DNA from 3 places in the Streptomyces sp. NBC_01445 genome. Region 1 is predicted to be linked to each of the others. Evidence: riboswitches for the same ligand, from Rfam matches in the RefSeq annotation. Region 1 holds a riboswitch; each other region holds the start of a gene.

What was found. A riboswitch is a leader RNA that binds a small molecule or an ion and turns the genes downstream of it on or off. The one in region 1 is predicted to bind cobalamin.
Region 2: another riboswitch for cobalamin. It lies ahead of metE (5-methyltetrahydropteroyltriglutamate--homocysteine S-methyltransferase); the one in region 1 lies ahead of OG574_RS34535 (cobalamin biosynthesis protein).
Region 3: another riboswitch for cobalamin. It lies ahead of OG574_RS40380 (HoxN/HupN/NixA family nickel/cobalt transporter); the one in region 1 lies ahead of OG574_RS34535 (cobalamin biosynthesis protein).

What each region holds. Positions count from the first base shown of each region.
Region 1 is NZ_CP109485.1:7,585,712-7,595,662, reverse strand. It holds gene OG574_RS34545 (inorganic phosphate transporter) at 1-703, shown strand, start outside; gene OG574_RS34540 (hypothetical protein) at 719-940, shown strand; cobalamin riboswitch at 1,051-1,192, shown strand; gene OG574_RS34535 (cobalamin biosynthesis protein) at 1,304-2,245, shown strand; gene OG574_RS34530 (cobyric acid synthase) at 2,242-3,792, shown strand; gene cobN (cobaltochelatase subunit CobN) at 3,789-7,469, shown strand; gene OG574_RS34520 (putative cobaltochelatase) at 7,466-9,520, shown strand; gene cobO (cob(I)yrinic acid a,c-diamide adenosyltransferase) at 9,520-9,951, shown strand, end outside.
Region 2 is NZ_CP109485.1:1,503,883-1,513,833, reverse strand. It holds gene trxA (thioredoxin) at 1-12, opposite strand, end outside; gene OG574_RS07140 (dihydrolipoyl dehydrogenase family protein) at 140-1,564, shown strand; gene metE (5-methyltetrahydropteroyltriglutamate--homocysteine S-methyltransferase) at 1,636-3,954, opposite strand; cobalamin riboswitch at 4,121-4,344, opposite strand; cobalamin riboswitch at 4,448-4,645, shown strand; gene OG574_RS07130 (ABC transporter substrate-binding protein) at 4,792-5,784, shown strand; gene OG574_RS07125 (FecCD family ABC transporter permease) at 5,781-6,842, shown strand; gene OG574_RS07120 (ABC transporter ATP-binding protein) at 6,839-7,693, shown strand; gene OG574_RS07115 (CbtB domain-containing protein) at 7,968-8,189, shown strand; gene OG574_RS07110 (CbtA family protein) at 8,210-8,968, shown strand; gene OG574_RS07105 (histidine phosphatase family protein) at 9,496-9,951, opposite strand, start outside.
Region 3 is NZ_CP109485.1:8,843,907-8,853,857, forward strand. It holds gene OG574_RS40345 (cytochrome P450) at 1-448, opposite strand, end outside; gene OG574_RS40350 (GTP-binding protein) at 445-1,059, opposite strand; gene OG574_RS40355 (DUF742 domain-containing protein) at 1,040-1,399, opposite strand; gene OG574_RS40360 (roadblock/LC7 domain-containing protein) at 1,396-1,815, opposite strand; gene OG574_RS40365 (sensor histidine kinase) at 1,934-3,646, opposite strand; gene OG574_RS40370 (hypothetical protein) at 4,189-4,998, opposite strand; gene OG574_RS40375 (YoaK family protein) at 5,090-5,803, opposite strand; gene OG574_RS40380 (HoxN/HupN/NixA family nickel/cobalt transporter) at 5,846-6,940, opposite strand; cobalamin riboswitch at 6,970-7,193, opposite strand; gene OG574_RS40385 (ArsR/SmtB family transcription factor) at 7,283-7,645, shown strand; gene OG574_RS40390 (RNA-guided endonuclease InsQ/TnpB family protein) at 7,925-9,097, shown strand; gene OG574_RS40395 (inorganic diphosphatase) at 9,159-9,713, opposite strand; gene OG574_RS40400 (GNAT family N-acetyltransferase) at 9,762-9,951, opposite strand, start outside.

The DNA of each region.
Region 1 (9,951 bases):
CGACGCGCAGAAGACGATGGGCATCATCACGCTCGCCCTGATCACGGGCGGCGTCCTCAGCCCCGGCGCCAACCCCCCGATGTGGGTCATCGTCTCGGCCGGTGCGGCCATCGCGCTCGGCACCTACCTCGGCGGCTGGCGCATCATCCGCACCATGGGCAAGGGCCTCACGGACCTCGCGCCGCAGCAGGGCTTCGCCGCCCAGACCAGCGCCGCGACCGCGATCCTCGCCTCCTCACACATCGGCTTCTCGCTCTCCACGACGCAGGTCTGCTCCGGCGCCGTCATGGGCTCGGGCCTCGGCCGCAAGGGCGGCGTCGTCCGCTGGTCGACCGCGACCCGCATGTTCATCGCCTGGGGCCTGACCCTGCCGGCCGCCGGTCTGGTCGGCGCGGGCGCCGAGTTCCTCACCAAGCAGGGCTCGTGGGGCGTCGCCGTCACCGCGCTGCTCCTGATCGCCGGCGCGGGCACCATCTGGGCGCTGTCCCGGCGCAACTCGATCGACCACACGAACGTCACGGACGACGACATCGACGGCGTCGACGTCCCGGACGAGCCCGCCGGCGTCGTGACCACCGCGATCGCGGCCGTCACCCCGCCGCCCGCCGGCACGGTCGCGGACCTGGCCACCGACGTGAAGACCACCATCCCCGCCTCGCCCGCCCCGCCCTCGGCGGAGCCCGCGCGCCCGGCCACGGTCTAAGGAAGCAGCAGCGCTATGCACATCGACTGGGCAGCACTCGGCTCCGTGTTCGGAGTCAGCCTCGTGATCACGGTGGCCCTCGTGGGCCTGTTCACCCTCGGCATCGTCGGCCTCACCAAGCGGGAGTCGGCGGCGGCCCAGGGCAACTCGGCGGCGCTGGCCGTCTCCGGCGCGTACGCCTGCTTCGCCCTGTGCGCGGCGGCCGTCGGGTACGGGATCTTCCTGATCGTCGCCTGACCGGAGGTAACCGGCAGGAGTGCGGGGTGCGGGACGCGAAGGCGTCCCGCACCCCGCTTCGTGTGGGCCTCAGCACACTCTCCCTTCGCAGGTCAACGGCAAGTTGACGGGCGTTCGCGGGGCGTGGTGGACTTCCGGGGCCATCTACGGCAGCAGGAGAGGAAGCCGGTGCGAATCCGGCGCGGTCCCGCCACTGTCACCGGGGAGTGATCCCCGCGAGCCAGGAACTCTCGCCGCCGGTCTCTTCCAACCAGGGCGTGGACACCCTGAGTGAGGACATATCGCCATGCGCGGCTGCCAGTTGCGGGTGCTCCCGCCGAGAACGAGTACAAGGGTTCCCCTCGCCGTAGCGGCGGGCTGACCGTGCGGGCCGAGCGCGTCTTCGCGTACGGCAGCGCCGCCGGACTCCTCGGTGACCTCCTGATCGGCGATCCGCGCCGCGGGCATCCGGTCGCCGCGTTCGGGCGGGCCGCGGGCGCCGTCGAGCGCGTGCTGTGGCGTGACCACCGCGGGTGGGGCGCCGTGCACACCGCTGTGTGCGCCGGAGGCGCCGCCGTCGCCGGTGGCCTCGCCGCGCGCGCCGTGCGCCGCTCCCCCGCCGCCTCCATCGCGCTGACCGCCGCCGCCACCTGGGCGGTCGTCGGCGGTACGTCGCTGGGCCGCGAGGCGCGCGCCATCGGGGGCGCGCTGGCCGCCGGTGACGTGGACGCGGCGCGCGAGCGGCTGCCGCATCTGTGCGGGCGCGACCCGCAGGCCCTGGACGCGGACGGGATCGCGCGGGCCGTCGTCGAGTCCGTCGCCGAGAACACCTCCGACGCCGTCGTGGGCGCGCTCGTGTGGGGCGCCGTCGCCGGCATCCCCGGGCTCGTCGCGTTCCGCGCCGTGAACACGCTGGACGCCATGGTCGGGCACAAGTCGGCCAGGTACCGCCGCTACGGCTGGGCCTCCGCGCGCCTCGACGACGTGGCGGGCTGGCCGGGGGCGCGGCTGACCGGCGTGCTCGCCGCTGTCGCGGGCGGCCGTCCGCGCGGCGCGCTCACGGCGTGGCGCGAGGACGCGCGGCTGCACCCGAGCCCCAACGCCGGTGTCGTCGAGGCCTCGTTCGCGGGGGCGCTCGGAGTGCGGCTCGGGGGCACGTTGTCGTACGGCGGGCGGGTCGAGCACCGGCCCGTACTGAACGCGTCGGGCCGGGCCGTGGAGACCGCCGACGTCGAGCGGGCGGCGCGGCTCTCGCGGCGCGTGAGCTGGCTGGCCCTCGGCGTGTGTGTCGCGGGGCGGGCACTGTTGCGGAGGGGAAAGTCGTGAGTGGTGGCGGACTGCTGGTGGCAGGGACCACGTCCGATGCCGGGAAGAGCGTCGTCACCGCGGGGATCTGCCGGTGGCTGGTGCGGCAGGGGGTGAAGGTCGCGCCGTTCAAGGGGCAGAACATGTCCCTCAACTCCTTCGTGACGCGCGAGGGCGCCGAGATCGGGCGGGCGCAGGCCATGCAGGCGCAGGCCGCCCGCGTCGAGCCGAGCGCCCTGATGAACCCCGTGCTGCTGAAGCCGGGCAGTGACCGGAGCAGCCAGGTGGTGCTCATGGGCAAGCCGGTGGGCGAGTTGAGTGCCCGGGGGTTCTTCGGGGGGTCCGGGGGGTCGTCCCCCGGGAAGGCGCTGCACGGGGGACGGCAGGCGGCACTTCTGGACACCGTCGTGGGATGCCTGGAGGAACTCCGGGGCAGCTATGACGCCGTGATCTGTGAAGGGGCGGGCTCTCCCGCCGAGATCAACCTGCGCCGCACCGACATCGTCAACATGGGGATCGCCCGGGCCGCGCGGCTGCCCGTGCTCGTGGTCGGCGACATCGACCGCGGCGGCGTCTTCGCGTCGTTCTTCGGCACGACGGCGCTGCTCGCTCCCGAGGACCAGGAGCTGCTGGCCGGCTATCTGGTCAACAAGTTCCGCGGGGACGTCTCGCTCCTCGAGCCCGGCCTCGACATGCTCAAGGATCTGACCGGGCGCCCCACGTACGGGGTTCTCCCCTTCCAGCACGGCCTCGGCATCGACGAGGAGGACGGGCTGCGCGTGTCGCTGCGCGGTTCCGTGCGCGAGTCGCAGACCGCGGCCCCGGTCGGCGAGGACGTGTTGCGCGTCGCCGTCTGCGCCGTCCCGCTGATGTCGAACTTCACCGACGTGGACGCCCTGGCCGCGGAGCCGGGCGTCGTCGTGCGGTTCGTCGACCGGGCCGAGGAGCTCGTCGACGCGGACCTGGTCGTCGTGCCGGGAACGCGCGGCACCGTCAAGGCACTTCAGTGGCTGCGCGAGCGCGGCCTCGCCGACGCCCTCGCGCGCCGGGCCGCCGAGGGCCGGCCGGTCCTCGGGATCTGCGGCGGCTTCCAGGTGCTCGGCGAGCGCATCGAGGACGACGTCGAGTCGCGCCTGGGCGCCGTGGACGGGCTCGGACTGCTGCCCGTACGGGTGCGGTTCGAGCGCGAGAAGACCCTCGCCCGGCCCGTCGGCGAGGCGCTCGGCGAGCGCGTCGACGGTTACGAGATCCATCACGGGGTCGCCGAGGTCACCGGCGGAGAAGCCTTCTTGGACGGATGCCGCGTCGGCTCCGTCTGGGGCACGCACTGGCACGGCTCGCTGGAGGCGGACGGCTTCCGCCGGGCGTTCCTGCGCGAGGTCGCGGCCGCCGCGGGCCGCCGTTTCGTACCGGCGCCCGACACGTCGTTCGGCGCGCTGCGCGAGGAGCAGCTCGACCGGCTCGGCGATCTGATCGAAGAACACGCGGACACGGACGCGCTGTGGCGGCTCATCGAGTCCGGCGCTCCGTCAGGACTGCCTTTCATTCCACCGGGAGCGCCCGCATGAGCACAGTGTTGTTGTTGTCGACCGCAGATACCGATCTGCTGGCGGCCCGGGCCTCCGGCGCCCCCTACCGGATCGGGAACCCGACCCGCGTGGACGTGCAGAGCGAGCTGCCGGAGCTGCTCGACGGCGTGGACATCGCCGTCGTACGGCTCCTCGGCGGCAAGCGCGCCTGGGAGGACGGGCTCGCGGCGCTGAAGGCGTCCGGCGTACCGACGGTCCTGCTCGGCGGCGAGAGCGTCCCGGACGCGGAGCTGATGGCCGAGTCGACCGTGCACGCGGGCGCCGTGGCCGAGGCGCTGCGCTATCTCGTCGAGGGCGGTCCCGGCAACCTCGTCGAGCTGGCCCGCTTCCTCGTCCAGGACGTGCTGCGGGGCGGGCACGGCCGGGCCGGGAGCACGCAGGAGCGGCACAGCGCCGAGCCGCAGAAGATGCCCGAATACGGGGTGCACGGCCGCCGTGCCCGCGTCGAGGGCCGCCCGACGGTCGGCGTGCTCTTCTACCGCGCCCACGAGCTGTCCGGGAACACCGCGTTCGTGGACACGCTGTGCGACGCGATCGAGGCGCGCGGCGTCAACGCCCTTCCGGTGTACTGCGGTTCGCTGCGCGGCGCCGACCCCGGCCTGTACGAGCTGCTCGGCGAGGCCGACACCCTGGTCGCGACCGTGCTCGCGGCGGGCGGCACGCACGCCTCGCAGGCGTCCGCGGGCGGCGACGAGGAGGCCTGGGACATCGGCGCGCTCGCCGACCTCGACATCCCCGTCCTGCAGGGTCTTTGCCTCACGTCGTCGAAGGCGGCCTGGGAGGCGTCGGACGCCGCCCTGTCGCCGATGGACGCGGCGATGCAGGTCGCGATCCCCGAGTTCGACGGCCGGATCGTGACCGTGCCGTTCTCCTTCAAGGAGGAGGGCCCCGACGGCGTCCCGGTGTACGCGGCCGACCCCGAGCGGGCCGCGCGCGTCGCCGGAATCGCCGTACGCCACGCGCGTCTCGGCCACAAGCCGAACGGCGAGAAGAAGCTCGCCGTCGTCTTCACGGCCTACCCGACCAAGCACTCGCGGGTCGGCAACGCGGTGGGCCTCGACACGCCGGCCTCCGCCGTCCGCGTCCTGGACGCGCTGCGCGAGGCCGGTTACGGAGTCCACGGCTACCCCGACAACGGTGACGAGCTGATCCACCGGCTCATCGAGGCGGGCGGCCACGACGTCGAGTGGCTCACCGAGGACCAGTTGGCGTCGGCGCCCGCGCGCGTGCCGCTCGCCGACTACCGCGCCTGGTTCGACAAGCTGGCGCCCGAGCTGCGCGACGGGATGCTGGAGGCATGGGGCGAGCCGCCGGGCTCCCTCTACGTCGACGGCGACGACATCGTGCTCGCGTCGCTCCAGTTCGGCAACGTCGTCGTGATGATCCAGCCGCCGCGCGGCTTCGGCGAGAACCCGATCGCGATCTACCACGACCCGGACATGCCGCCGTCGCACCACTACATGGCCGCGTACCGCTGGCTGGAGAACTCTTTCGGCGCGGACGCCGTCATCCACATGGGCAAGCACGGCACCATGGAGTGGCTGCCGGGCAAGGGCCTCGGCCTGAGCGGGAGTTGTGCGCCCGACGCGGTCCTCGGCGAGCTGCCGCTGATCTACCCGTTCATCGTGAACGACCCGGGCGAGGGCACGCAGGCCAAGCGCCGCGGGCACGCCACGGTCGTCGACCACCTGGTGCCGCCGATGGCGCGCGCCGACACGTACGGCGATCTCGCGAAGCTGGAGCAGCTCCTCGACGAGTACGCGCTCGTCTCCGACCTGGACCCGACGAAGGCCCCTGCCGTGCGCGCCCAGATCTGGACGCTGGTGAAGGCCGCCGAGCTCCACCACGACCTGCATGTCGACGAGCAGCCGGACGACGGCGACTTCGACGAGTTCGTGATGCACATCGACGGCTATCTGTGCGAGATCAAGGACGTGCAGATCCGCGACGGTCTGCACATCCTGGGCGGCGGCCCGGTCGGCGAGCCGCGCGTGAACCTCGTACTCGCCGTGCTGCGCGCCTCGCAGGTGTGGGGCGGCACCGCGAACGCGCTGCCCGGCCTGCGCGCCTGCCTGGCCGAGCACTTCGGCCTGGTCGAGAAGGAGCTGCTCGGCGAGCCCGGCGCCCCCGTGAAGGTGCCGGCCGAACTGACGGACCTCGTCAGCGGTCCCGCCCGCAGCGCCGCCGACGCGATCGACCTCCTGGAGCAGCTGTGCCGGCGCGCGGCCGAGGGCATGGAGGAGCGCGGCTGGGACGCCGCTGCCGTCCCCGCGCTCGTCCGCGACGTCGTCGGGACCGAACTCCCGGACGCCGTGGCGGTGCTGGAGTTCGCGTGCCGTGAGGTCGTGCCGCGGCTCGCCCGTACGACGGACGAGATCGGGCACATCCTGCGCGCGCTCGACGGCGGATACGTGCCCGCGGGACCGTCCGGGTCGCCGACGCGCGGTCTGGTCAACGTGCTGCCGACGGGCCGCAACTTCTACTCCGTCGACCCGAAGGCGATCCCCTCGCGGCTGAGCTGGGAGGTCGGGCAGGCGCTCGCCGACTCGCTCGTCGCGCGCTATCTGGCCGACACCGGCGAGTACCCCAAGTCCGTGGGCCTGACGGTGTGGGGCACTTCGGCGATGCGTACGCAGGGCGACGACATCGCGGAGATCCTCGCGCTGCTCGGCTGCCGCCCCGTGTGGGACGACGCCTCGCGCCGTGTCACCGGCTTCGAGATCGTGCCGGCCGCCGAACTCGGGCGTCCGCGCATCGATGTGACGGTCCGTATCTCCGGCTTCTTCCGCGACGCGTTCCCGCACGTCGTGGGCCTGATCGACGACGCCGTGCAGGCCGTCGCCGCGCTCGACGAGAGCGCCGAGCAGAACCACGTACGCGCCCATGTCGAACAGGACACCGTCGAGCACGGCGACCGGCGGCGGGCCACGGCCCGCATCTTCGGGTCGAAGCCGGGCGCGTACGGCGCCGGGCTGCTGCCGCTGATCGACGCCCGCAACTGGCAGTCCGACGCGGACCTCGCCGAGGTGTACGCGGTGTGGGGCGGCTACGCGTACGGGCGCGGGCTCGACGGGCGGGCGGCGCGAGGCGACATGGAGACGGCGTTCCGCCGCATCAACGTGGCGGCGAAGAACGTCGACACCCGCGAGCACGACCTCGTCGACGCCGACGACTACTTCCAGTACCACGGCGGCATGGTCGCCATGGTGCGGCATCTGACGGGGGCCTCCCCCGAGGCGTACGTCGGCGACTCCGCCGTGCCCGACCAGGTGAAGACCCGCACGCTCGGCGAGGAGACCCACCGGGTGTTCCGCGCCCGTGTGGTCAACCCGCGCTGGATGGCGGCGATGCGCCGCCACGGCTACAAGGGCGCCTTCGAGATGGCCGCCACCGTCGACTACCTCTTCGGGTACGACGCGACGGCCGGCGTGGTCGACGACTGGATGTACGAGAAGCTGTCGGCCGAGTACGTCTTCGACGCGGAGAACCAGGACTTCATGAAGAAGTCCAACCCGTGGGCCCTGCGGGGCATCACCGAGCGGCTGCTCGAAGCGGCCGAGCGCGGCCTGTGGGCCGAGCCGGACGCGCAGACGCTGGAGCGGCTGCGGGCCACGTATCTGGAACTTGAGGGCGACTTGGAGGGCGACGACCAGTGAGTACCCCCTATCCGTTCACCGCGCTCGTCGGGCAGGACGACCTGCGGCTCGCGCTGCTGCTGAACGCGGTCAGCCCCGCCGTCGGCGGGGTGCTCGTGCGCGGCGAGAAGGGCACGGCCAAGTCCACGGCCGTACGCGCCCTCTCGGCCCTCATTCCCGAGGTCGAGGTCGTCGCCGGGTGCCGCTTCTCGTGTGCGCCCGGCGCCCCGGACCCGGCGTGCCCGGACGGCCCGCACGAGCCCGGACCCGGCACCTCACGTGCCGCCCGCATGGTCGAGCTGCCCGTCGGCGCGTCCGAGGACCGGCTCGTCGGCGCGCTCGACATCGAGCGGGCGCTCGCCGAGGGCGTGAAGGCCTTCGAGCCGGGGCTCCTCGCCGACGCGCACCGCGGGATCCTGTACGTCGACGAAGTGAACCTGCTGCACGACCACCTGGTGGACCTGCTGCTGGATGCGGCCGCGATGGGCGCCTCGTACGTGGAGCGTGAGGGCGTGTCCGTGCGGCATGCCGCGCGCTTCCTGCTCGTCGGCACCATGAACCCCGAAGAGGGCGAGCTGCGGCCGCAGTTGCTCGACCGGTTCGGTCTCACCGTGGAGGTCGCCGCCTCCCGCGAGCCCGACCAGCGCGTCGAGGTCGTCAAGCGGCGCCTCGCCTACGACGACGACCCCGAGGGCTTCGCCGGGAAGTGGGAGCAGGAGGAGTCCGCCGTACGGGCGCGGATCGTCGCGGCCCGTGACCTGCTGCCTTCGGTGCGGCTCGGCGACGCCGCGCTGCGGCAGATCGCCGCGACGTGCGCCGCGTTCGAGGTCGACGGGATGCGCGCGGACATCGTGATGGCGCGTACGGCGACGGCGCTCGCCGCGTGGGCGGGCCGCACGGACGTGCTGGCCGAGGACGTGCGGCAGGCCGCGCTCCTCGCGCTGCCGCACCGCAGGCGCCGCAACCCGTTCGACGCGCCGGGGCTCGACGAGGACAAGCTCGACGACACTCTTGAGGAGTTCGGCGGGCAGGACGACGAGCCCGATCCTGACGGTGACGGCGGCGGGGACGGCCCCGGCGGCGGTGGCGGGCAGCCGCCCCAGGACGCGCCCGAGGGCAACGGCCCCGACACGGGTGGGGACCAGGCCGCCGACATCCCGGCGCAGGGCGAGCCCGCCGAGAGCGGCGAGCAGAAGGCTCCCGCGGGCGGCGGCGAGCAGGCGGCCGCCCGGGCCGGTGAGCCCTTCCGTACGAAGATGCTGAGCGTGCCCGGACTCGGTGAGGGTGCCGCGGGGCGGCGCTCGCGGGCCCGTACGGAGCACGGGCGTACGACGGGTGCGCGGCGCCCGCGTGGCGCGCTCACCAAGCTGCACCTCGCGGCGACCGTGCAGGCCGCTGCCCCGCACCAGCGGGCGCGCGGGCGTTCCGGTCCCGGGCTCGTGGTGCGGCGTGACGATCTGCGGCAGGCGACCAGGGAGGGCCGCGAGGGCAACCTCGTGCTCTTCGTGGTCGACGCCTCCGGGTCGATGGCGGCGCGACAGCGGATGAGCGCCGTGAAGGGCGCTGTCCTGTCGCTGCTCCTCGACGCGTACCAGCGGCGGGACAAGGTGGGGCTCGTGACGTTCCGCGGATCCTCGGCCGAGGTGGCACTGCCGCCGACGTCCTCCGTGGACGCGGCCGCCGTACGGCTCGAGTCGCTGCCCACCGGTGGGCGTACGCCGCTGTCCGCCGGGCTCCTGAAGGCGCACGACGTGCTGCGCGTGGAGCGACTGCGGGACCCGGCGCGCCGGCCGCTCGTCGTCGTGGTGACCGACGGGCGCGCGACGGGCGGTCCTGAGCCGGTGGCGCTCGCGGGGCGTGCGGCGCGGCTGCTCGCCGCCGAGGGAACGGCGTCGGTCGTCGTGGACTGCGAGTCGGGCCCTGTGCGGCTCGGGCTCGCCGGTCAGCTGGCGGGCGAGCTGGGCGGGACGGCGGTGACGCTCGACGAGCTGCGGGCCGATTCCATCGCCGGGCTCGTGAAGGAGGTCCGACAAATGCAGGGTCTGCAGTCGAACAGCAGGAGGGCCGCGTAATGCCTCAGGGACAGCCGAGCGTCGTGCCGGACGACGGGCTCACGACGCGGCAGCGGCGCAACCGGCCGCTCGTCGTCGTCCACACCGGCATCGGCAAGGGCAAGTCGACGGCGGCTTTCGGGCTCGCCCTGCGCGCCTGGAACCAGGGCTGGCCGATCGGGGTGTTCCAGTTCGTCAAGTCGGCGAAGTGGAAGGTCGGCGAGGAGAACGCGCTGCGCGTCCTCGGCGCGAGCGGCGAGGGCGGGAGCGTCGACTGGCACAAGATGGGCGAGGGCTGGTCCTGGGTCCAGCGCGACGCGCAGATGGACAACGAGGAGAAGGCCCGCGAGGGCTGGGAGCAGGTCAAGCGTGACCTCGCCGCCGAGACGTACCAGCTGTACGTGCTCGACGAGTTCGCCTACCCGATGCACTGGGGCTGGATCGACACGGAC
Region 2 (9,951 bases), 6.1 Mb from region 1:
GGTGCTGCTCATGATGTGCCCTCTTCCTGCTTCCTGGTTGCGGTGCTGAAGCCGCTGTTCACAACGGTCCCGGTAATGGACGTATTCCGCGCACGTACCCGTGTGGCCCCGGCGCACACCTGCGACCAGACTGGGGCCCATGACGGATGAGAACACATACGACGTGGTGGTTCTGGGCGCCGGGCCGGTCGGGGAGAACGTCGCGGACCGGGCACGCGCGGCGGGCCTCAGTACCGCCGTGGTGGAGAGCGAACTGGTCGGGGGCGAGTGCTCCTACTGGGCGTGCATGCCGAGCAAGGCCCTGCTGCGCCCGGTCATCGCCCAGGCCGACGCGAGGCGCCTGCCGGGCCTGCTGGAGTCCGTGCAGGGTCCTCTGGACGCGCCCGCCGTCCTCGCTCGCCGTGACGTACACACGTCACACTGGAAGGACGACGGCCAGGTGGGCTGGCTGGAGTCCATCGGCGCCGACCTCTACCGGGGCCAGGGCCGCCTCGCGGGCCCCCGCCGGGTCACCGTCACCGGACCCGACGGCACCGAGCACGTCCTCACGGCGCGACACGCCGTGGCGGTCTGCACGGGCACACGCGCCGCGCTCCCCGACCTCCCCGGCCTGGCCGACGTCGAGCCGTGGACGAGCCGCGAGGCCACCAGCGCGCAGAAGGTGCCCGGCCGCCTCGTCGTCGTGGGCGGCGGAGTCGTCGCCGCGGAGATGGCCACGGCCTGGCAGGCGCTCGGCTCGCAGGTCACGATGCTCGTACGGGGATCGGGGCTGCTGTCCCGGATGGAGCCCTTCGCCGGCGAGCTGGTCGCCCAGGCCCTCGTCGAGGCCGGCGCGGAGGTGCGGACCGGTGTCTCTGTGAAGGGGGTCACCCGTGAGGGCGGCACCGTTGTCACCACCCTGGACGACGGCTCGACCCTGGAGTCCGACGAGATCCTCTTCGCCACGGGCCGCGCGCCCCGCACGGAAGACATCGGCCTGGAGACCGTCGGCCTCGAACCCGGCTCGTGGCTCCCCGTCGACGACAGCCTCCGCGTGGACGGCAGCACCTGGCTGTACGCGGTCGGGGACGTGAACCATCGCGCGCTGCTAACCCACCAGGGCAAGTACCAGGCCCGTATCGCGGGCGCGGCCATCGCGGCCCGCGCCCAGGGCGTGCCGCTCCTGGAGACCGACCGCTGGGGCGCCCACGCGGCGACCGCCGACCACTCCGCCGTCCCGCAGGTCGTCTTCACCGACCCGGAGGCGGGCTCGGCGGGCCTCACCCTCGCGGAGGCCGAGGCAGCGGGCCACCGCGTCCGCGCCGTCGACTACGACATCGCCTCGGTGGCGGGCGCCGGCCTGTACGGCGACGGCTACCGCGGCCGCGCCCGCATGATCGTCGACCTCGACCGCGAGATCCTCCTGGGCGTGACCTTCGTCGGCCCGGGCGTCGGCGAACTCATCCACTCCGCGACGGTCGCGGTGGCGGGCGAGGTCCCGATCGACCGCCTGTGGCACGCGGTCCCGTCCTATCCGACGGTGAGCGAGGTGTGGCTGAGGCTGCTGGAGACGTACCGCGGCTGAGGGATGTCCCTCTGTGCGTGGCTGTCCGGGCGGGACACGATGCCCTCCGCCCGGACAGTCTCACCCCGGGATCAGGACGCGGAGAGTTCCCCGCGGACCGTGCGGGCCGCCGCGACCAGGTTCTCCAGGGAGGCGCGGGTCTCGGGCCAGCCGCGGGTCTTCAGCCCGCAGTCGGGGTTGACCCACAGCCGCTCGGCGGGGATCGCCTCAAGTCCCTTGCGCAGCAGGGCCGCAGCCTCGCCGGCGCCGGGCACGCGCGGCGAGTGGATGTCGTACACGCCGGGTCCGGCCTCGCGCGGGTAGCCGTGGGCGGCCAGTTCGCGGGCGACCTGCATGTGTGACCGGGCCGCCTCCAGGCTGATCACGTCGGCGTCGAGGTCATCGATGGCCTGCACGATGTCCCCGAACTCGGCGTAGCACATGTGGGTGTGGACCTGGGTGTCCGGCCTGACCCCGCTCGTGGTGAGCCGGAACGCCTCCGTCGCCCACGCGAGGTAGGCGGCGTGGTCGGCGGCGCGCAGCGGGAGGGTCTCGCGCAGGGCGGGCTCGTCGACCTGGATCACCGAAGTCCCGGACCTCTCGAGGTCGTCGACCTCGTCCCGCAGGGCGAGGGCGACCTGGCGCGCGGTGTCGGCGAGCGGCTGGTCGTCACGGACGAAGGACCACGCGAGCATGGTGACGGGACCCGTGAGCATGCCCTTGACCGGGCGGCCCGTGAGCGACTGGGCGTACGTCGTCCAGCGCACCGTCATCGGCTCGGGGCGCGAGATGTCACCGGCGAGGATCGGCGGACGGACATAGCGCGTGCCGTAGGACTGCACCCAGCCGTGCTGCGTGGCCAGATACCCGGTGAGCTGCTCGGCGAAGTACTGCACCATGTCGTTGCGTTCGGGCTCCCCGTGCACCAGGACATCGATGCCGGCCTTCTCCTGGAAGGCGATCACCTCCTGGATCTCGGCCCTGACGCGCTCCTCGTACGCGGCGTCGTCGATCCGCCCGGCGCGCAGGCCGGCCCGTGCGGTGCGCAGCTCGGCCGTCTGCGGGAAGGAGCCGATGGTCGTCGTCGGCAGCAGTGGGAGGCCGAGGCTGCCCCGCTGGGCTGCCGCACGTTCCGCGTACGGCTGCGCGCGGCGGGCGTCGGCCGCCGAGACCGCCGCGGTGCGGGCGCGCACGGCGGGGTCACGGGTGAGGGCGGAGGCGGTCCGGGAGGCCAGGGCGGCCCGGTTGGCGGCGAGTTGGGCCGAGATCGTGTGGGTGCCCTGCGTCAGGCCGCGTGCGAGGGTGGCGATCTCGGCGGTCTTCTGGCGCGCGAAGGCGAGCCAGCGCAGGATCTGCGGCTCGATGTCGCGCTCCAGCGCCGCGTCGACGGGGACGTGCAGGAGTGAGCAGGACGCGGCCACGTCGACCCGGTCGGCCAGGCCGAGCAGGGTGCCGAGCGTGGCCAGCGCCTTCTCCAGGTCGTCGACCCAGATGTTGCGGCCGTTGACGACGCCCGCGACCAGGCGCTTGCCGGGCAGCCCGCCGACGGCGGCAAGGGCGTCCAGGTTGGCGGCGGCAGCCTCGGTGAAGTCGAGCGCGAGCCCCTCGACCGGCGCTCCCGCCAGGACGGGCAGGGCATCGCCGAGCCGGTCGAAGTACGAGGCGACCAGCATCTTGGGCCGGTCGGTGAGGGCGCCGAGGTCGCGGTAGGCGCGCCCGGCGGCGTTCAGCTCGGCCGGCGTGCGGTCCTGGACGAGGGCGGGTTCGTCGAGCTGTACCCACTCGGCGCCCGCCTCGCGCAGGTCGGCGAGGACTTCGGCGTAGACCGGCAGCAGACGGTCGAGCAGGGTCAGCGGCTCGAAGTCGGCGGCCACCCCGGGCGCGGGCTTGGCGAGCAGCAGATAGGTGACCGGGCCGACGAGCACGGGCCGGGCCGGCAGACCCAGGGCGAGGGCCTCCTTGAGCTCGGCGACCTGCTTGGCCGAGTCGGCCGTGAACACGGTTCCTGGGCCCAACTCCGGTACGAGATAGTGGTAGTTGGTGTCGAACCACTTCGTCATCTCCAGCGGCGCCACGTCCTGCGTGCCGCGCGCCATGGCGAAGTAGCCGTCCAGCGCGTCGGCCTCGACGGCCGGGCGATGCCGCTCGGGGATGGCGCCGACCATGACGGTGGCGTCCAGGACGTGGTCGTAGAACGAGAAGTCGCCGGTGGGTACTTCGCCGATGCCCGCGTCGGCGAGTTCGTGCCAGTTCGCGCGGCGCAGGCCGGCGGCGGTCGAGCGGAGGGCGTCGGCGCCGACGTGGCCCTTCCAGTAGCCCTCGACGGCCCTCTTGAGTTCGCGGGCAGGGCCCTGGCGGGGGTAGCCGTACACGGTGGCCCGTGCTGCCGCGGCTGCGGTATCGGTGGTCACGGAGATCTCCTTCGCGAGATGAATCCCTGAGATCCCGGAGAGGGGACGAGAGCGCGAAGGGTGACACGGACCGGACGGCGCGGTCGCGTACGGCAGGGCACGCGCGCCCGTTCGGTGTGTACGCCGACCCGCCCACGAGGTCACCGGGATATCCGCGTGCGAATGGTTCACGCGCGGGCAACGGGCAGGTCTTCGGACTCGCGGGCACGTCCACCCGATGTCGGGCGGACACCTACTGGCCGTCGCTTCCCAGCCCGATCCATCGGGCCAGTGCGTGTGACGGCGGTCGTTCCAGCTCACCGCTGCGGGGCAGTCCCGGATTCCCACCGGGTTCCCTCTTACGACGCTCCCGCCTGGCGGACGGGGCGAACCAACTGCACCGGTCACCCTACGCACGCGGGACGTTCCTGCGCGAGCCCGCCCCGCACCGCGGACACCCTCGGAGAAGGGGCCGCCGTCTGATTTCGGGCGGCGTGGTAGCTTTCCAAGGCCAGTCGAACTCATGCCCGTCTGCCCCGCATTGCGGGATCTTGGACAGGTATGTGTCAGGGAATCCGGTGCGAATCCGGAGCTGACGCGCAGCGGTGAGGGCGACGGGCGGGGCATCGGCCACTGGACCGCACGCGGTCCGGGAAGGCGCACCGTCCGCGTGACCCCGAGTCCGAAGACCTGCTGGCAGCCTTCGCGGGCTCCGGTCGGGGCGGCGGGGGAGACCGTGCGACCGGGCTCCGCGCATGAGCCCTCGACATCGAGGAAGTCCCCGTGCTCTTCGCGTACCCCGCCACACGCCGCGGCTCGCGCCGCCTCATACCCCACGCCGCGCTCTGCCTGGCCGGGATGCTGATGCTGGCCGCATGCGGCAGCGGCGGCTCCGCCCGCACACCGGCAGCCAAGGGCAGTGCCGCCGGATATCCCGTCGCACTCGACAACTGCGGTACGCGGGTCGAGGTGAAAGCGGCGCCCGAGCGTGCCGTCTCCCTCGACCAGGGCTCGACCGAGATCATGCTCGCCCTCGGCCTCGGCGATCGCATGGCCGGCACGGGGACCTGGACGGACCCTGTGATGAAGGGACTTGAGAAGGAGAACGCGAAGGTCCAGCGGCTCGCCGACCGCTACCCGTCCTTCGAGAAGGTCCTGGACGCCGAACCCGACTTCGTCGCCGCGTCGTTCGGCGCCACGCTGAGCAAGGGCGGAGTGGCGCCGCGCGACCAGTTCGAGAAGCTGGGCGTACCGGCGTATCTCTCGCCCTCCGACTGTGTCGGCAAGGACAACAGCGGCGGCGGCGACGGCGCCCGCACCAGGACCCTGAGCATGGAGACCGTCTACGGCGAGGTCCGCGACCTCGCCGCGGTCTTCGATGTGCCGGAGCGGGGTGAGCGGCTCGTCTCCGCACTCAAGGACCGAGTGAAGAAGGCCACCGGCGGCATCGACGCCTCCCGGACGACTCTCCTGTACTGGTTCGCCAACTCCGACTCCCCTTATATGGCGGGCTGTTGCGGCGCGCCCGGCGTCATCACCCGTGAGGTGGGAGCGAAGAACGTCTTCGACGACACCCGCGACGAATGGCCCCAGATCAACTGGGAGACGGTCGCCGACCGGGACCCGGACGTGCTCGTCATCGGCGACCTGACGCGCCGCTCGCAGACCGCCGAATCCGCCGCCAAGAAGATCGAGTTCCTCGAGTCCAACGCCGTGACCAAGAACATGACCGCGGTGAAGAAGAAGCGGTACGTGCTGCTCAGCGGGCAGGCCATGAACCCGACCATCCGTACGGTGGAAGGCGTGGAGCAGATCGCCGCGAAACTACGGGCGTTCGGTCTCGCGGGATGAGCGTGGAAGCGGCGCCGTCTCCGGCCACCGGGAAGCGTCCACATGCGGTGCGCGGCGTGCTCGCCTGGCCGGCGGGCTTCGCGGTGCTCATCGCCTCCGTGGCCCTGGCCATCACCATCGGTCCGGCCGACATCGGCATGACCGATGTCTGGTCCGCCGTGGTCTCCCATCTCGGCCTGGGCGAACCGGAGTTGACCCCCATCCGCGACGGCATCGTGTGGAACCTGCGGCTGCCGCGCACCCTGCTGGCCGCCGTGTGCGGCGCGGGGCTCGCGGTGTGCGGCGCCGTGATGCAGTCGCTGCTGCGCAACCCGCTCGCCGATCCCTTCGTCCTCGGCGTCTCCTCGGGCGCCTCGACCGGCGCGGTCCTGGTCGTCGTACTCGGCGTCGGCGGCGGCGCCCTGTCGGTCTCGGGCGGTGCCTTCCTCGGCGCGGTGGTCTCCTTCGCGCTGGTACTGGCGCTCAGCCAGGCCCTCGGCGGTTCCACCGACCGCGTGGTGCTGTCCGGGGTGGCCGCCATGCAGTTGTTCTCCGCACTGACCTCCGTCGTCGTGCTGACGGCGGCGGACGCCGAGACGACGCGCGGCGTCCTGTTCTGGCTCCTCGGCTCGCTCAGCGGGGCGGGCTGGACCGACGTCCGGATGTGCCTGGTGCTGCTCGTGGCGACGCTCGTGATCTGCGTCGGACACGCCCGTACGCTCGACGCCTTCGCGTTCGGGCAGGACGCCGCCGCGTCCCTCGGCGTGAACGTGGCACGTACGCGTCTGGTCCTGCTGTGCACGACCGCCCTGCTCACGGCCGCCCTGGTCAGTTCGGCCGGTGCGATCGGTTTCGTCGGCCTGGTGCTGCCGCACGCGGCGCGTGCCCTGGCCGGTCCGGGCCACGCCCGGCTGCTGCCGGTGACGGCCCTGGCCGGCGCGGTCTTCCTCGTGTGGGTGGACACGCTCGCCCGCACCGTCCTCGACCCGCAGGAGGTGCCGGTCGGTGTGGTGACCTCGCTGATCGGCGTACCGGCCTTCGTCCTCGTCCTGTACCGCACCCGGAGCCTGCGCCGATGACCCAGCCCGCCACCGGCGTACCCGCAACCGGCACACCCGCTCCTGGCCCAGCCACCGCCGGCCCAGCCGTCGCCGACGGGCTGCGGGCCGACCGAGTCCGTCGCGAGACCGGCGGGCACCTCATCCTGGACGGCGTGAGCGTGCACCCGGCCCCCGGAGGTATCACGGGCCTCATCGGACCCAATGGCTCGGGCAAGACCACACTCCTGCGGCTGCTCGCGGGCATCCTCACGCCCCAGGCCGGAGTGGTGACCCTGGACGGCTCACCGCTGAGTACCGTGGGCCGCAGGGAGTTCGCACGCCGCATCGCCGTGGTCGAGCAACAGGCGGACACACAGGTCGAGTTGACGGTCGGCGACGTCGTGCGTCTGGGCCGCGTCCCGCACCGCAGGGCTTGGATGCCCCCGTCGGCCCAGGACGAGGAAGCCGTACGTTCCGCCCTCGCCCGCACCGATCTCACCGACCGCGCGCACCGGCACTGGCACACCCTGTCCGGCGGCGAGCGCCAGCGCGTCCAGATCGCCCGGGCCCTCGCACAGCGGCCACGCGAACTCCTCCTGGACGAGCCGACCAACCACCTGGACATCCAGCACCAGCTGGACCTCCTCGACCTGCTCGCCGAACTCCGACTGACCAGCGTGATCGCCCTGCACGACCTCAATCTGGCCGCGATGTACTGCGACCAGCTCGTCGTGCTCAGGCAAGGACGTGTGGTCGCCGCCGGCGCCCCGGAAGACGTACTCACCGAAGACCTCATAGCGAGGGTCTACGGAGTGCGCGCGACCGTCTTCCCGGCCACCGAGCCGGGGGAGCGCCCGTACATCCGCTTCCTGAGAACGTCCGCTCCCTGAGACGGCACTGCCATACCGCGCACCAGGGCTGCGTGGCAGCGGCCATGACCAAGATCACTGCGCACGGCCCGGTCTTGGCCGTGCGCCCCTTACGCGGTACGGTCTGACCGATATTGACGATGGCAGCGCGGAAGCCGGTGGGAATCCGGCACGGTCGCGCCACTGTGAGACGAGCTACTCGCCCGGACGGGCAAGGACCTCGCGAGTCAGACCCGCAGCTGTCGTACTTGTGCACCACCGAGATGGGACGCGAACTCCCAGAGGAGGCCCTGCCATGGCGCAGACCGTCGCTCAGCCGACAGCCACCACCCCCGTTCTTCCCGCAGCGCTGCCCCTGAAGGCGATTGCCCCCTGGGCGGTCTTCTTCGGCATCCTGATGCTGGTCCTTCTCTACTTCGTCGGCGCCGAGCAGGGCGCCACGGCCGTCGTCTCCGGCGAGGGCGTTCATGAATGGGTGCACGACGCCCGCCACCTGCTCGGCTTCCCCTGCCACTGACGAGGGACGCCGCAAAGCTCATGAACTCCGCAACAGTGAGAAATCTTCTCGTACGCGGCATGCTCGCCGGCCTCGGCGCCGGTCTGCTCGCCCTGATCGTCGCCTACCTCCTCGGCGAACCCAGCGTCGACAGCGCCATCGGCTACGAGGAGGCCCACGCACCCGCGCACCACCACGAGGTCGAACTCGTCAGCCGCAGCATGCAGTCCACCGGCGGCCTCGCCACCGGCATCCTGCTCTACGGCATCGCTTTCGGCGGCATCGCCGCCCTCGCGTACTGCTTCGCGCTCGGCCGCGTCGGCCGGTTCACACCCCGGGCCACGGCACTCCTGCTCTCCGGCACGGCCCTGCTCGCCGTGTACGTCGTGCCGTTCCTGAAGTACCCCGCCAACCCGCCGTCCGTCGGGGACCCCGGCACCATCAGCAAGCGCACGACGCTGTACTTCCTGATGATGGTGCTCAGCGTGCTCCTCGCCGTCGCCGCGGTGATCATCGGGAAGCGGCTCGCTCCCCGCCTGGGCACCTGGTACGCCACCGTGGCCGCGGTCGCGTTCTTCGTCCTCACGATCGGGCTCGCATACGCGTTCCTGCCAGTCATCAACGAGGTGCCGAAGGACTTCCCCGCCACACTGCTGTGGCGGTTCCGCACCTCGGCCCTCGCCATCCAGCTCACCATGTGGACCGGATTCGGCCTGATCTTCGGTGAACTGGCACAGCGTCAGCTCGCCCCGCGCACCGAGGCCGTCGCGTCCGGCAAGGCAACTCCCGTACCCCACTGAGAGAACCGCGCCACAGCCCGGACCCAGACAGGCGATCAAGCGCAGAGGGCCGCCGGAACCATCCGGTCGGCCCTCTCGCTTTCTTCCGAGGGCGGAGACCCGCGTGGCCAGACAGCCCCAACCGCGCCACATCACACTCGGCGGCCGCGAGGCGGTCGCGCTGACCCTGGAGGAGTACGAGCAACTGATCGCCAGCAGACGGCAGATCGGCGGTCAGAGCGCGCGTGTACGAGTCCTGGCGCAGCGGGCGAAGGAGAGCGAGGAGCTGCTGAGGGAGATCGAGTCACTGGTCGGCTGCCCGTCGCACGGGTGCCACGGCCCTAGGTCCCGACGGGGGAGCGGAGGGCCGGACGGCGAGGCGGACGAACCTCCGGGAGCGACGGACAGCGACTGCCTGCGATGCGCGCTGGCGGCACTGCTCCTGCGGCATCGGGTGTCAACGGGCCTGCCGCCGGGGGAAGTTGGAGAGGAGTGCTGCTCACCGTAGAGCCAGTAGGGGCAGCGGTGAGCAGGTGGTCCACTTCGGGTCAGCTCCCGGAGCCGTCCTCCGACGGGCCGATGGCCCGTCCGAGCCGAATGTTCCAGCGCCCGGAGCGCCCGCTGACATCGGTCGCGGTCAGGGGCGGTACGTCGAGCCGCCAGAACGCCGATCCGGGCGCGTCGAGGATCGTGACGGCCACCGCCCTCACCACCTCCGGCTCCACAACGGCGAGCGTCCGGCCGTCGAGCTCCGCCGAAGAGTCCAGCCAGCGAGCTACCCGTGCGCACAGGGCACGTACGGACTCCCCGCCGTGTGGCGCGGCGCCGGGGTCGGAGAGCCAGAGGGCGATGCCGACCGGGTCCTCGGCGCTCACCTCGTCGAGCGTCAGGCCCCGCCAACGGCCCACGTCCAGCCCGGCCAGCTCCGGGGCCTCGACAGCGACGAGTCCGAGGGCCGTCGCCGTCTCCCGGCAGCGCACCGTGGGGGAGACCAGTAGCCGCTC
Region 3 (9,951 bases), 1.3 Mb from region 1:
CGGCCCGGCCGCTGCCGGCGAACGCGTCGATGAGCTGGTCGGCGATGCGCTCGCAGTCGCGGGCGAGTTCGAACTGGTCGACCGCCTCGAGTGCCTCCGTGATGACGCCCGCGCGCCGCTGGTGCTCGGCGCCCTCCGTGAACAGGACCGACGGCTGATAGCCGACGAACGGCATCAGCGGCCAGTCGGCCGGGATGTGCTCCCACTGGTTCCAGCGCCGCGAGTCCCGGGCGAACAGCTCGTCGTGGCTGGTGACATACGTGACCTCGGGATAGCCGAGGACCAGCCACGCGGGGATGTCCCCGTCGAGCAGGACGGGCGCGATCGCGCCGTGCTCCCTGCGCAGCGACCGGTAGAGCTCCGAGGGGGTCTGCTGGTACTCCAGGCCGCTGAGGGCCACCGCGCCGGAGTGGGCGGGGCAGCCGGGCGGCGGGGTCGCGTCGGTCATGGTGTCTTCTCCCGGGCCATGGCCAGTTCGTAGAGGTGGTCGACGAGGGTGATCAGGACGTGCTTGCCGGACGACCTGACGCGCGCGTCGCAGTCGATCAGCGGCACGTGCTCGGGCAGCGTGAGCGCCTGGCGGATCTCGTCGAGGGAGAACCGCGTCCCGTCGTCGTCGAACCGGTTCACGGCGACCACGAACGGCGTCCTGTGGTGCTCCAGGCGGTCGATGGCGTACCAGGAGTCGCTCATCCGCCGCGTGTCTACGAGCACGACCGCGCCGAGCGTCCCCGAGAACAGCCGGTCCCACAGGAACCAGAAGCGCTCCTGCCCGGGGGCGCCGAACAGATAGAGCACCATCCGCTCGGTGAGGCTGATGCGCCCGAAGTCGAACGCCACGGTCGTCGTGGTCTTCGAGGCGACCCCGGCCGGCTCGTCGACGCCGACGCCCGCCTGGGTCATGACCTCTTCGGTGTTCAGCGGCCGGATCTCGCTGACGGACCGGACGAGGGTCGTCTTGCCGACGCCGAACCCGCCCACGATGACGATCTTGAGCCCGGTCTCGGCGACGTCGGCAAGCGGCGTACGGGAGGGCAGCTCAGAGGTTGCGGAGTCCATGCAGCACCTCCTTGAGAAGGGCGGAGTCGGGGAGCGAGGCGACGGACCGCGCCGCGCGTGGATGCCGGGCGGTGATACGGCCCGTCGCGAGGAGATCGCCGAGCAGGATCCGGACCACCGTGATCGGCAGGTTCATCTCGGCGGCGATCTCGACCACGGCCGCCGGATGCCGACACAGGTCGAGGATGCGGACGTGTTCCGACTGCATCCCCGGCGTGGGCTCGCACTCGGCGACGACCAGGGTGACCAGGTCGAAGGTGTCGTCGTCGGCCCGGCTGCGGCCACCCGTGACCGTGTACAGCCGGTCCGGGTCACCGGTGTCGACGGGCCGGCGCGTCATGAGGACGCGCTCTCGCCGTCGCCTGTCCGTGGCTCGGCCCGCAGGTGTTCGCCGATCTGCTCGACCAGCTCGCTCATCTGGTGGCCGACCACACCCGGGTCGGCGCCGTCCTCGGCAATCACCGCGAGATGCGCGCCCTCGCCCGCCTCGACGATGAACAGCAGACCGCCGTGGAACTCGGTCATCGAGTGCCGCACACCGCCCGTCCCGTCGCCGAACTCCACCGAGGCGCCCTGGGCGAGCGCCTGGATGCCGGAGCAGATGGCCGCGAGCTGGTCGGCCTGGTCGAGAGTCAGATGCTCGCTCCAGCACAGCTTCAGACCGTCCCGGGAGAGCACCAGGGCGTGGCGCGTCCCGGGCGTTCGGTCCAGCAGGCTCTCCAGGAGCCAGGTCAGGCTGTTGTCAGTGGTCCGCATGGCGTGTGGGGCGGGTTGTGCCCGGCGAACCGGTTCACCAGCCCGTGCCTCCAATCAAACGTTCTCGTACGGGGGATGGGGGCGCCGGTGCCCGGGCGCGTGCGGGGAGCGGGGCGGGCTACTCGGCCGGCGGCTCGTCGGCCTGGCCGGGCACCTCGGGCGACGTGCCGGGCGTTTCGTCGCGGGCACGCCGCGCGCGGTGGAAGGCGCCGAACTGCGCACCGGCGTTGCGCGGCGCACGCACCGATTCCTCTGCGGGCCCGCCCCCTTCGGCGGGCGCGCGGTCCTTGCGGTCGCGTTCTGCCGAGGCCATGGTGCGCCCCGGCGCCCGTACGGGCAGGCCGCCCGGCGTCGCGGGCGGCGGGTCCGCCTGGGCGGGAATCCCGGGCGTGGTGTCGTCGGACGCCTGCGGAGCGGGGTCCGGGGCCGTCACGGGGGCGGGGGCTGCGGCGCGGCGGACCGGGGGCTGCTGCGGGGCGGGGTCGCGCTGCTGGGCGAGCAGCTGCGGCGGAAGGAGGACCACGACGCCGGTGCCGCCGCGCGACGACGGCCGGAAGTTCACGCTCATCCGGTACTTGGCGGCGAGGCGGCCCACCACGGCGAGGCCGAGCCGGGTGCCCTGGAGCGAGGCCAGGTCCGTCTCGCGGCCCGACACCGCGGCCTCGGCCCGGCGCATGGCCGCGTCGGCCATCTTCAGGCCGCTGTCCTCGATCGTCACGACGATCCCGGCGCTGCGTTCCTCGACGTAGACGTGAACCTCGTCGATGGGCGGCGAGAAGTTCGCCGCGTTGTCCATCAGTTCGGCGAGGAGGTGCATGACGCCCTCGGCGGCGAACCCGGCGATCGCGGCGTTCGTGGCGCAGTGGAGCCTGACCCGCTGGTAGGCGGCGATCCGGCCGACCGCGCCGCGCAGGATGCTCTCCATGACGATCGGCTTGTTCCACGCGCGGCTGGCGCGGCCGCCCATGAGGAGGGCCAGCCGGTCGGTGAGCAGGCCGAGTTGGGATGTGTTGTGGTCGAGCCTGAGCAGATCGCCGAAGACCTCCTCGCCGTGCCGGTCCTGCATCTCGCGCAGATCGGCGAGCATGCTGACCGACTTGGCCTGCACTCGGCTGAGCGCTTTGGCACTGGCGGCCTGTGCTGCGGCGGCCCGCCGCTCGCTGGTGGCGAGTTCCCGTACGAGGGACTCGGCCAGGGTGCGCAGGTGCGCGTTGTCGGGTAGGCCGAGGCCCGACAGGACCGCGGCGGCGGTGGAGCCCTCGCGCAGCGCCACGACGGCGGCCGGCAGGGTCGCCGTGGTCAGCTCGTCCAGGTCGCGGTCGGTCCGGGCGATCCGGTGGGCCGCGTCCTGTCCGGTGGCGACGGCGGAAGCCTCGCGCCGTACGGCGTCGTCCAGTTCGGCGGTGAACGCCTTGAGCACCAGGTGCAGTTGGGGATCGGCGGGCGGCGCGGTGGCTGCGAGCGCCTCCTCGGCACCCGCGCCGTCCCGCAGCCGCTTCGACACGGAGGGGAGCGTGACGTTCACGAGATGGGCGGCCTCGGCCCCACGCTGCGTCAACTGCTGCTGGAACGCCAGCGATTCGCCCTGCGCGGTGTCCACGGCAGCACGGGCCCGCTGCTGGAGCAGGGCGGCCGTGATGAGGGAGGCGGCGACGCAGAGCCAGCTGATCAGGAGCGCGACGAGCACCCAGGTACGGGAGGCCTGCGGCGCCGCGGCGGTCACCGCGCCGACGGCCGCTCCGGCCACCACGAGGACGGCGAGGGGGACGGCGAGCGTGGAGCGTCGCGACGTGGGTGTTCGGCGCGGCGTCGGGCGGGCAGGCACTGGCATTCCGCGGTCCCATCGGTGCTTGCGTGCGGGAAGGTCGTGGCCGATCGGCTCGGGTCGGCCGCACGGCCGGTCCCACCAACAGGACGGTGATCTTCCGGCACGTATATGGCGCTCATGCTAGCCACCGCGCGCGGTGAGAGAACCGGGACAATGGGCGCAGAGCGCCCGGCGGCGAAGTTCGTCGCGAAGTCGCCAGCCTGTCAGGGGACCGTGGTAACAGATTTCGCCGCAGAGGGAGCGTCAAATGGGGACAGGTGTATGGGTGTTGGGCGCCGCCCGGCGCGAGTGGACTCGGGCCGGACCGCGTTCACCGGCGCGCGAGCCGGTGAACGGCCCTCCTGTGCGTCTCCCGCGTTACTGTCAGGGGCTGTTTTCAGCCAACCCCGGCCGGATTCGCAGTGACGCGTCATCGATGTGGAGCCGGGGCGAGTGCCGTTCGGCCGGCCGCAATGAAGGCGATTGTCGGCAACGCGCGGTTGGTCGGGGGTGGAACGGACCTACGGCGCACTTGCCTCGAACGTGACGGTTGGCGGATGGACCGGTCAGTCCTCGCGCGGGGCACGCGTCCTGCGCCACAACAGGTAGCCGGCCCCGCCCGCGAGCGCCGCGCCGAAGCCGATCCGGCCCAGGTCCACGCCGCCGCCCGCGGTGCTGCCGACTCCGGCGCGCGCGCCGCGGTAGCCGTCGCGCGCCACGTTCATCGGGGTGCTCCACTGCCTGCCGTCGGGGCATGCGCCTTGCACGTTCACCTGCGAGCTGGTTCCGACCTCGCCGGCGAGGCGTGCCGTGCCCCGGTACTGCGTGCGGCCGTCCTGCCCGATCCCGCCGCCCAGCTGGGGGAGCGTGACGGAGCCGGCGGCGAAGGCCTGGGAGCGAGCCGTGATGGAGCTCCGCCCGCCGCCGCGGCAGGAGACCGTGATCTCGACCGAGGACGCGGCCCCCACCGTGGACGGCGAGAGGCGCGCCTCCGCGTAGGAGTCGCCGTTCGACGAGCCCCGGTCGCGCGTCCCGTTCGACGAGCCCCGGTCGCGGGTCCCGTCCGGCAAGCCTTGGTCGCGTGTCCCGTCCGGCAAGCCTTGATCGCGGGTCCCGTCGTACGAGCCCTGGTCGCGGGTCCCGTCCGACGAGCCCTGGTCGCGGGTCCCGTCCGACGATCCTTGGTCGCGGGTCCCGTCGTCCGAGTCGGCGCGGCTCAAGAGGTCGGTCCGGCCCACCGAGTCGGTCCGGCCGACCTCGCCGGGTGCGGTCACCGAGGCGGGCGCTGTGACGGGCTCGTGTGCGCTGACGGACCCGGGCGCGAGCGCGGTCAGGCAGGCGGTTGTCGTGATGACGGTGGCTATGGGGCAGAACATGAGGCGTCTCCGGTCCCTGTGCCGCAGCGGCAGGGGGAGCTGCGGTCCTGGTCAGGACGCTAGTGAGCCCGGGCGGGCGGCGCCCGCAGGACTAGGCCGATCGGAGGTCGTCCCCGTCGGCGGCCGGTTCGCGATATCCGACCGCGGCGGCCGCCACGAGCAGGGTGCCGACGAGAAGCGGCCAGCCGAGGCCGTGGTGCAGCACGAGCAGCGCGCCGAGCGCGGCGCCCACCAGCATGGCCACCAGGGAGACGATCCGGCGCCCCGCCCGCGGGTCGGTGCCGCCCGCGAGCGAGGACTCCGAGGCGAGCCCGGTCAGCGTCATCGTGAGGACCGTCGTGGTCATGTCCGGGACCGCGAGTTTGCGGACCGTCGCGTTGCGCAGCCCCATGGCCCATGCGAGGACCGCGATGAGCGCGCACGTGGCCGCGCCCGGCCAGGCGAACGCGACGGCCGTCGCCACGGCGAGCAGGACCGCCTCGGTGACGAACACCGACCGCACCCAGGTCTCCCGTGCCCGCCCGGCGAACACCCCGGTGAGCCGCCCGGCGCACACGGCCCCCGCGAGGAACGCGCCGAGGGAGGTGAGCGACCCGAGCACGGAGAACCCGGGAGCGCCCGCGGCGGCGAAGCCGATGACGACGACATTGCCGGTCATGTTCGCCGCGAAGACGTGGCCGAGGCCCAGATAGCTGACCGCGTCGACGAAGCCGCTCACGACCGTGAGGACCGTGAGGGCCGCGGGGAGGGTGGACCTGCGCGGCGCGGACGCGGGCGCCGCGGGTGGAACGCTGGCTTCACTCACCCGCACGACCTTACGGAGTCCCGGCCCCGGCGGCCCGCCGGATCAGGTCCGCACGGCCCACCGTTGCTCGACCTTCGCCAGCCGCCAGTACCCGATGGCGGCCGCCCAGACGACGACGAACAGGCCCACGATGATGAACCCGACGTTGTCCAGGTCGAGCCCCGCTATCCAGCCGGTCACCGAGTCCCGCAGGTCGAGCTTGTCGTGCAGGACGCCCACGAGCTCGATGGTGCCGATCAGGAACGCGACGGCGATCGACAGGCCGGTGATGGCCAGGTTGTAGAACACCTTGCGCACCGGGTTCGAGAACGCCCACTGGTACGCGAAGTTCATGAACGTCCCGTCCAGGGTGTCGAACAGGCTCATACCGGCGGCGAACAGGAGCGGCAGGCACAGGATCGCGTACCAGGGCAGTCCGGCCGCCGCGCCGCTGCCCGCCATCACCATCAGCGTGACCTCGGTCGCCGTGTCGAAGCCGAGGCCGAAGAGGAAGCCGAGCGGGTACATCTGGCCCGGGCGGGTGATGGACTTGGTGAACCGGCCGAGGACCCGGTTCATGAACCCCCGTGAATCCAGGTGCTGTTCGAGCTCCGCCTCGTCGTACGAGCCCGCGCGCATCGCCCGGAACACCCGCAGGATCCCCACCAGGGCGACGAGGTTGAGCGCCGCGATGAGGTAGAGGAAGGACCCGGAGATGGTGGTGCCCATGACGCCGAGCGTCTGATGGGTGGCGGACCCCTCGTTCATGATCCGCCCGGCGAGCTGGGTGCCTCCGGCGATCAGCGCGGCGAGCACGACCACGACGCTGGAGTGGCCGAGCGCGAACCAGAACCCCACCGACACCGGGCGCTTGCCGTCGGCCATCAGTTTGCGGGTGGTGTTGTCGATCGCGGCGATGTGGTCCGCGTCGAACGCGTGCCGCATCCCCAGGGTGTACGCGGTGACGCCGAGGCCGATGCCGAAGGCCTTCGACCCCACCTCGTAGTGCTCCGGCACGACGAGCAGGAACAGCACGCCGAACGCGACGACATGGAGTGCGGCGATCACCGCGAGGAGCCCGGCGGTGCGGACGGTGTCCTCGCGCCGCCAGTGGAACGCGTCGCGTCCGGTCGCCGGGGACTTTACGGGCAGGGCCATGCGGTCACGCTCCAACACCTCGTGGAATCACTTCGTGAGATGCCGTGGCCGGTCTCCTGGCTGACGGGTGTCCGCGTCCGCCCCTGCCTTCCCAGCTGCGCGCGGCAGCCAGTGGCGTAGTGGGGCAAGGCGTCCCGAGTCGTCTCGTTGCCGAGGGACCCGGGGCCCGATCACAGTGGCGAGGGCCGCTTCGGTCTGAGTCCTTTGAGGGACCGTCACCGAATTCCCGAGCACCACGGCCCGCCCACAGTAGAGGCCGGTCGGCGACGCCTGCAAGGCTGCACAGCTGCGTAGGTGTGCGCGGGTATTCAAGATCACATCGGTGGCTGCGAGGATAGGGCCATGCATCTCGTCCCTGCCGAGCGCGCCGACCGCCGCACGATCGACGGCCACCGGGTCTGCGAAGCCATCGCCGCCATCGGTGAGCCAGGACATGTCCGCGCCTGGGCCGACCGGTTCTCCCTGCTCGCCGATCCCCGCCGCCTCGCGCTGCTCCTCGCGCTGTACCGGGCGGGGCCGCTGGCCGTGTCGGATCTCGCCGTCGCGACGGGCATGAACGACCCGGCGGTCTCGCAGGCGCTGCGGCTGCTGCGCGCGGCCGGAGTGGTCGAGGGGGAGAAGGAGGGCAGGATCGTGCGTTACCGCGTCGTCGACGCGGCGACCGCGGACCTTCTCGAGCACTGCGCGACGGACGGCGCGCACTGACACGTGCGCGCCGTCGTGGCCGGCTGCTCTGTCCTTCAGCGGGTTCTTGCGAGGAACCCCGGTCGTTCGCGCCCGGGAGGAATCGCATCCACGGGGTGCGACGCGGAGCGTCGCCGTGACGTGCCGCAGGCCATCACGGCCGCGGAGCGGCCGGGGGCGTTCCGGCGGAGCCGGGCTACGGCGGTGTGCGCGGGCAGGGGCGGGGCAGGTTTCGCTCGCTCGGGTGAGGTGGGGCGAACGTGTGGTGGGGCTTCGTCCAGGTGTATAGGTTCGCTGATCGTGAAGCTGGTGGTGCGGGTGAAGCTGCTGCCGACGCCCGTACAGGCGGCGGCACTTGAGGCCACCCTGCACGCCTGCAACCAAGCGGCGACCTGGGCGGCCGAGGTTGCATTCGAGGAGAACGCGCGACGTCCACTGGAGCTCCGCAAGCACACCTACGCCGAGATCCGGGCCAGGTGGCAACTGGGCGCGCAGGCCGCCCAGCACGCCATCAAGAAGACCTGCGATGCCTACACCACCTTGAAGGCGAACCTGCGCAACGGTCGTTACGGGCGGCCCGGGACCAAGCGGCACACTCGCGCCTCGGGCAAGCCAGTCGTCTTCCGGCCCCAGGCGGCGCAGCCTTACGACGACCGGATGCTGTCCTGGCAGCACCAGGCACGCACGGTATCGATCTGGTCCATGGCGGGCCGGCTGAAGGGCGTGGCGTTCACCGGGCAGGCCGGGCAGCTGGAGGTCCTGGCTGCGCACCGCCAGGGTGAGTCCGACCTGGTGTGCCAGGGCGGGAAGTGGTTCTTGATCGCGACCTGCGAGATCGCCGAAGCCGCCACGAACGCCCACCCGGTCGGGTTCCTCGGGGTGGACCTGGGGATCGTGAACATCGCGGTCACCTCCGACGGGGCCCGACACTGCGGTCGCCGCGTCAACCGCAAGCGGGAACGGGATCGCAAGCTGCGTTCCAAGCTGCAGAAGAAGCACACCAAGTCCGCCAAGCGGCGGGCGAAGAGGCATGCGGGCAAGGAAGCCCGGCGCGCCAAGGACATCAACCACAAGATCAGCAAGCGGATCGTGGCGGAGGCTGAACGCACCGGTCGCGGGATCGCCCTGGAGACACTCACGGGCATCCGCGAGCGGGCACGGCTGAGAAAGCCCCAACGCACCACGCTCCACTCCTGGCCCTTCGCCCAGCTCGGCTCGTTCATCGGCTACAAGGCGAAGCGGGCCGGGGTGCCGGTCGTCTACGTCGATCCGGCATACACCAGCCAGGAATGCTCCCAGTGCCATCACACCGCACGCGGCAACCGGCCCTCCCAGGCCCGGTTCGCGTGCAGGTCCTGCGGCTTCGTTGAGCACGCGGACTACAACGCGTCCCACAACATCGCCCACCGCGGGTGGTACGTGTGGGTCTGCGGGGCTCAGTCAACGGCCCCCGAACTCACCCTCATAGCGTGAGTCCTGGACGCAGCCGAACCCATCACAGCCAGTGATGACTCGAGCAGCAAGCCCGGTCGTTTCATGACCGGGCAGTTGACTCCCGTTGGCCGTTGGCCCGGCGGCGCGCGGCGGCGATCTCCGCGTACGTGAGGTCGCGCCCCTCCCAGTGCGAGCCCTCGGCGGACTTGCCGGGCTCCAGGTCCTTGTAGACCTCGAAGAAGTGCGTGATCTCCAGGCGGTCGAACTCGGGGATGTCCTCGATGTCCTGCACGGAGGTATGGCGCGGATCGTGCGCGGGCACGCACAGGACCTTCTCGTCCATGCCCTTCTCGTCCCGCATCACGAACATGCCGATCGCGCGGCACTCGACGGTGCAGCCGGGGAACGTCGGATCGCCCACCAGGACGAGCGCGTCGAGCGGATCGCCGTCGCGCCCGAGCGTGTCCTCGATGTATCCGTAGTCCGCGGGGTACTGGGTGGAGGTGAACAGCATCCGGTCGAGCCTGATCCGGCCGACGGAATGGTCCATCTCGTACTTGTTGCGGGAGCCTTGGGGGATCTCCACGGTGACGTCGAACGCGTGGACCGCGTCGGTGCCGTGGGCTGCGTCGGTGTGTCGGACCTCGTTGTCCAAGCCGGCCTCCTCGTCCACCCCGAGTGTCCTCCCGGGAGTGCGGGCGCGTCAGCCTATCGGGAACTCCAATTCGGGCCTGTCCCACATCACGGCCGGCGGGTTGGCGGCGGCCGTGCCGGTGGGTACGGCCCCCACGCTGCGGTAGAAGCCCTCGGCGGGCGGGTGCGAGACCACGCGGACCGAGGTGAGTCCCGCCGCGCGCGCCTCGTCCTTCATATGGCTGACGAGCAGCCGGCCG